DNA from 2 places in the Bacillus cereus group sp. N8 genome. Region 2 is predicted to be linked to the other one. Evidence: predicted binding sites of a transcription regulator. Region 2 holds the regulator's gene; the other holds the start of a gene.

Region 1 (3,435 bases), on a different contig from region 2:
ATGAAGGAGAAGAGGTGATGGAGTTGATTTCAATTCAAGAACTAACGAGGGAAACAGGGGTTACAGTAAGGACGTTACGATATTATGATCAAATCAATTTATTAAAGCCGAGTGGGAAAACTGATGGGGGACATCGGTTATATAGCGAGAGAGATGTTGTTCGTTTGCAGCAAATTTTATTTTTAAAAGAAATGGGTTTTTCATTAAAAGAGATTACGAATATGTTAATAACGGATGAGCTCAATTTAAAAGTATCGCTTGAAAAGCAACTTAAGTTTGTACAAGAAGAACAGAAAAAATTTAATCGAATGGAACGTATTTTACAAGCAGTTGTTTATTCAGTAGATGTAGAAGGGGAACTGGATTGGAAAGTTATGTTTGAACTCATTCAGCTTTCGAAACAGTCTCCTCGTATACGTGAAATATTTCAAAATGAAGTCTTTTCGAAAGAAGAGCAAGATTTACTTCATAATTTGCCAAATATGAGTGAGGAAGATCCGAATGTGTTAGAGTGGGTAGATTTATTAAAGCAATTACGTAACTTTATGAAAGACGGTAAGGAAGCATCGTGTGATGAGGTACAAGGTGCAACAAAGAAATTAATGCAGAAGTGTTTAGAGATGGCAAATGGTGACGAAGCATTTTTAGATAAATTGTGGGAAGTAAGAAAGTCAAAAGAAGATTCACAAAAAATGAGTATGTATCCAATTGAGGAAGAGCTTCTAGTATATATGGATGAGGCTTTTCGTATATATGATGAAAGGGAGAGGAATAAATGAGTATACTCGCAGAATATCGATGGTACTTTTTAATTGGTGCAGAGATTGTATTTTGGCTATCAGCTATTGGATTCTTTTTACTAAGGTATGGATTTCGCTTGAAAAAGGCGAGCTTTATTATGGGGATTGTGCTACTCATAAATGAAGTGTTTATTTTAACTTTAGGGGTATTGGACTATTATCAAACAGGGAAGTTCTCTAATTTTCAAATCATTACGGTAATCATCTTATTATATGCAGTTTTTTATGGGAAAAAGGATTTGAAGAAATTAGATATATATGTACAAAAATTAGTTGCGAAGTGGCGGAATGAACCGGCGCCTATTATCGAAGAACCACTTGAAGTAACAGGCATGGCGCACGCGAAGCAAGAAATGAAAACTTGGTTATTACATCTTGTTTTATTCGTTGTTGTTCATATATTCTTTTTCTTCGCGTATGGATTTATTCCATTTGAACAGTGGAGCAATTGGTTAGAGTCAGGAATCGTTTTAAATAAAGCAGCAAGCCGTGTAAGCCAAGTGTGGGCTATTATTCTTTTAGCGGATACTGCAATTTCATTTTCATATGTGATTTTTCCGAAGAAGGAGAAAGGAAACGAGAAGCTACTTTCATAGAGGAAAGTAGCTTTTTGGGTATACAAATAATTTTTATAGGAGAGGATGATAATAGAAAAAAGAAGCGGTTTTATATGCCTAGTTCTCTTTAGCTTAGTAGCATGCTCACAACCTAACAGTGCAATTGATAAGAAGAATGATGTCGTTGCAAAGGGGGCAGAAATTTCTAATCTAGATAAATTCGAAAAGTTCGTTTTGAACGTGGAACAAGGGGAAGTTGATAAAATAAGAATTGTAAATTATACACATGAAGGTGATCCGGTTTTTCAAACGTTAGAGCATAGTGAGAAAGAAATACTTTATGTGTTAGATAATAGACAAGACCAATTTGCTGGTGACCATAAAGGGTTACATAAAGATAGTTGTAAAAGGATTGTTAAAGAGCAACGTGAATCAGAAACGGCTTATAGGTTAATAGATTGTGCGAATGAAAATGGGCGCAATGGATATGACTTATTATATATACCTAAAAAATAAAATTGATAGAGGAAGGACGTTTTTTATTCCTTCCTTTTTCTATGTATAACTTGTCGAAAACTTTACCGAATATCTGTTCGTTTTTTTAGGTTTTTTATGGGCATTCGTGGTAAAATAATAATACAGATTTTTATGAGGAGGTCGGTTTTTAGTTGGAACATCCATTTGAAATTATCTCAGAATATTCCCCGCAAGGTGATCAGCCGGGAGCGATAGAGAAGCTTGTAGAGGGAATTAATAGTGGAAAGAAAAAGCAAGTGTTGCTTGGAGCGACAGGGACGGGTAAGACATTTACGATTTCAAATGTCATTAAAGAAGTGCAGAAGCCAACACTTGTAATGGCTCATAATAAAACGTTAGCAGGACAGTTATATAGTGAGTTGAAAGATTTCTTTCCTAACAATGCTGTTGAGTATTTTGTTAGTTATTACGATTATTATCAGCCGGAAGCGTACGTACCACATACGGATACATTTATTGAAAAAGATGCGCAAATTAATGATGAAATCGATAAATTACGTCACTCAGCAACGTCTTCTTTATTCGAACGAGATGATGTTATTATCGTTGCGAGTGTGTCGTGCATATACGGTTTAGGTTCACCGGAAGAATACCGCGAGTTAGTTGTTTCACTTCGAGTTGGTATGGAAAAGGATCGTAATCAATTGCTTCGTGAACTTGTTGATGTACAGTATGGACGTAATGATATTGATTTCAAGCGTGGTACATTCCGTGTGCGCGGAGATGTAGTTGAAATCTTCCCGGCATCGCTTGACGAGCATTGTATTCGAATTGAATTTTTCGGTGATGAAATCGATCGTATTCGAGAAGTAAATGCATTAACGGGTGAAGTATTAGCAGAACGTGATCATGTAGCAATCTTCCCGGCATCTCACTTCGTTACACGTGAAGAAAAGCTGAAGGTTGCTATTGAAAATATTGAAAAAGAATTAGAAGAACGTTTAAAAGAATTAAATGATAACGGTAAATTGTTAGAAGCGCAGCGTATAGAACAACGTACACGCTATGATTTAGAAATGATGCGTGAGATGGGCTTTTGTTCAGGGATTGAAAACTATTCCCGTCAATTAACACTTCGTCCAGCAGGTTCAACACCATATACACTGTTAGACTATTTTCCAGAGGATTTCTTAATTGTTATGGATGAATCGCACGTATCGGTGCCGCAAGTAAGAGCGATGTATAACGGAGACCAAGCGCGTAAGCAAGTGCTTGTGGATCATGGGTTCCGTCTGCCATCAGCTTTAGACAATAGACCGCTCACGTTTGATGAGTTTGAAGAGAAAACGAATCAAGTTATTTACGTTTCGGCAACACCAGGACCATACGAATTAGAGCAATCACCAGAAGTAATAGAACAAATTATTCGTCCAACAGGGCTTTTAGATCCACCAATTGATATACGACCAATTGAAGGTCAAATTGATGACTTGTTAGGAGAAATTCAAGATCGTATTTTGAAAAATGAACGTGTATTAATTACGACTTTAACGAAAAAAATGTCAGAGGATTTAACAGATTACTTGAAAGATGTAGGAATT
Region 2 (3,435 bases):
TAAATTCTCAAATAAAAAATATATCATCCATCTTCCATTACTCTGCGAAACAAATGAATACAACGCTCTAACTGAACATAAAGAACATCCTCATTAAGACAATCTCATTTTGAACCGAAATACGATCAATAATAATTGTCATCAAAATAATACCTCCACGAGATCATTTGCTTAATATAAAGTGAAACTTTAATCAGTGGGGGTTTTGTTCATCCCCCACTGATTATTAGCCCTCACCAATCGAGCTTTTACGGGCAGCAGGGCTTCCACCTAACTTCTTTGCTCCACCTGAATTTTGAGGTGGGAGTTTTACTGCCCACAAATAGCAGGATAAAAATGAAAAGCATATCAATTCCACCTGCTCCTACTAATTCTAAAATAACCATCACGCGTATATTCTCCTCAATATGCTTATACTACATACACACCCTTCTCGTAATCATTACTTCTACTGGAACCGGATCAACAGATTCGGTTTATTCACTTATTAACTTCTAAACAAGCGCATAATAAAAGACATATCAATAGATATGTCTAAATTCATCATTCACTATGTACTGAAACGATTGAAGTAGTATTACAACTGGAAAGCTATTACTCATGTATCTTTCTATTAATATCAAAAAAGATGGGCTATGCCCATCTTTTAATTTAATTTTGCATTATCTTGCTTTTTTAGAGCTTTTAATTTCGTCGGTGTAACATCCGTGCCTTCTTCGTTAACGACTTTAATTCCTTTTAATTCGTTTAACATATTTTGACGAAATCCTTTTAAATATTGTTCACGTAGCGATTGGCGCTCACGTTGTTCTTCTTCAGTTAAGCCTTCAGCTTTTGCTTTTTTCGCTAAGAAGTTAATGCGTTCAATGAGTTCGTGACTTGGCATCTCGAATCCCCCTTCTACTCAAAACTGATTATTATCATACAATAGTTAGTCCTCTTTATCAAGCAATTGCTTTGTATATTCTACATATCTTCGATGTACAGTTGCTTTTGAAACATCATGACCAAAACCACGAAGTGTTGCTGCAATTTCTTCAAAAGTTAATTCATTCCGGCGTAAACGTACAATTTCCTCAATTGGCACTTCTTTTTTCTCACGTCCTATACTTAAATGACGATTTTTCAAATTATTCTCCGGACGAAATCCTTTCTCTACCGCCCTTTGCATGCCACGCTTAATTTTTAAATTGTGAATCTTTCTTTGATACTCTTCCACAATTCCAATTATATCCAACACCATCGAGTCAGAATCCGAAAGTTGTAATTCACCATTATGCGTATGTGTATACACTTTTATTCCTTCTTTATGTAAACAATGCATTAATGCAATCTTCGCATTCCCTCTACCAAGACGCGTTTCATCTTGTATTAAAAGTACATCAACTTGTTCATCTCGAATTGTATCTAATACTTCTAATATACCATCACGTTCAATTGTATAGCCACTAGCCTGCTCTTCAATCACTTTTATCACATTCATTTGATAGCGCTCAGCTAAATGCAATAATTCATCCTTTTGACGCAATAATGATGTTTCTTGCGCTTCTTTTGTTGTACTGACACGCGCATAAACAATTGCATTCATTTTGAACCCTTCTTTCTCGCTTTATTTTCCCTCTAGTGTATCATAAATCTCCCTATTGTTCGAACTTATGTTTGTAGAATGTTTTTTCGCATGTTATACTTATTAATAAGAAAAACGAAAGAAAACGAGGTGTTAGAAAACATGGAAAAGTTAACGAAACGCCAGCAAGACATTCTCGACTTTATTAAGCTAAAAGTACAAGAAAAAGGATATCCACCTTCCGTACGTGAAATCGGTCAAGCAGTCGGCCTCGCTTCTAGTTCTACAGTGCACGGACATTTATCACGACTAGAAGAAAAAGGATATATTCGACGCGATCCAACAAAACCACGCGCAATTGAAATTTTAGGTGACAACCGAATGGAGACAGAAACACAATCTGTTATTCAAGTTCCAATCGTCGGAAAAGTTACTGCTGGTTTACCGATTACAGCAGTCGAAAGTGTAGAAGATCACTTCCCACTTCCAGCTAGTATCGTTGCTGGAGCAGATCAAGTGTTTATGTTACGCATTTCTGGAGATAGCATGATTGAAGCTGGTATCTTTGATGGTGATTTAGTTGTTGTTCGCCAACAACAGTCTGCATACAACGGTGAAATTGTAGTTGCTTTAACAGAAGATAACGAAGCAACTGTTAAACGTTTCTACAAAGAAAAAGACCATTTCCGTCTACAACCGGAAAACGCTTCTCTAGAACCTATCATTTTAAAACAAGTGTCAGTTATCGGAAAAGTAATTGGCGTATATCGTGATTTACATTAAAAATAATAAAAAGAAGATAATCCCCTTATTTATATAGGGCGTTATCTTCTTTTATATTTTGATAGATTTCCGTTCACTCAAAAGAATACATTACATTAATTATTAACGCGTTTCAATAGTAACGTCTCCAGCAGCGGTTTTACCGCTAATCTTTTTACTTCCATTACCGATCGTTATATTTTTATTTTCTTCATTAAAAATTGTCACATCTCCGGCAGCGCTTTGCCCAGTTACAACTGCATCTTGTGGTTTTTCCAATAAAGTAATATCTACATCTCCAGCGGTTGAACTTGCCTCTAAATCATATTTAGAATCATGATCAATAATATCTATATCCCCACTAGCCGTTTTGGCTGTTGCTTTCCCTATTACTTTTTTAAAATTCACCTCACCAGCTTTTGTAGATCCCTCCACACTCTTTGCTGTTACATGTTTCAAATCCACTTCTCCAGCTAGTGTTTCAACACTTACGCGGTCACTTTTCACATTACTTATTTCTATTTGTCCAGCGGATGAATTTACTTTTATCTCTTGATAAGAACGTTCAGGTACTAATATAGTCAATGCAGGCGCTTGAAATCCGAAATTGTAAAATGAAAAATCAAATGAAACACCTTTTTCTATTTCCCCTATAACTTTTAATGTGTCACCATCTTCAGCAATACGAATCTCCTGTTTACTTATGTCTCCTGTTTGCTTTACATAAAAAGAGGAATCAGGAGATTTTTGTACAACAATATCTCCAGCATCTAACTTAACTTCTACATTTTTTAGCGTTTCGTTTTTAATAACTTCTTCCTTATTTCCTTTCTCCACAGTTTCTACTGCTTTTTTATATGTTTGTGAAATCCCTATTACTCCAATAATGATACAAGCGATAGCTACTAATAATATTTTTTTCATCATCTACTCCCCTTTTATCATTTTGAAGTTCCATATTACATAGCGCACACATAATCTTTTAAACCACTTCGTACTATAATAAGCTACAATACATAACAACAAACCTACTCCAACAAACGTTATACTAACGAAAAGATCCAACCATATAAAAGTACCCATGAACACTTTTAAAATAACGAAAA

Evidence for each region. Region 2 encodes LexA, which represses DNA repair genes until DNA is damaged. Its sites were predicted from a motif close to CGAACATATGTTCG; they were not measured.
Region 1: a site for LexA is predicted at 1,940-1,953, ahead of uvrB (excinuclease ABC subunit B). Genes of this name have one in related genera too.

The regions. Positions count from the first base shown of each region.
Region 1 is NZ_JAEHBK010000011.1:43,257-46,691, forward strand. It holds gene JDS80_RS17075 (MerR family transcriptional regulator) at 18-779, shown strand; gene JDS80_RS17080 (hypothetical protein) at 776-1,396, shown strand; gene JDS80_RS17085 (DUF4362 domain-containing protein) at 1,442-1,873, shown strand; gene uvrB (excinuclease ABC subunit B) at 2,026-3,435, shown strand, end outside.
Region 2 is NZ_JAEHBK010000003.1:379,438-382,872, forward strand. It holds gene JDS80_RS08305 (DUF896 domain-containing protein) at 647-886, opposite strand; gene JDS80_RS08310 (YneB family resolvase-like protein) at 932-1,588, opposite strand; gene lexA (transcriptional repressor LexA) at 1,730-2,350, shown strand; gene JDS80_RS08320 (DUF4097 family beta strand repeat-containing protein) at 2,453-3,256, opposite strand; gene JDS80_RS08325 (DUF1700 domain-containing protein) at 3,257-3,435, opposite strand, start outside.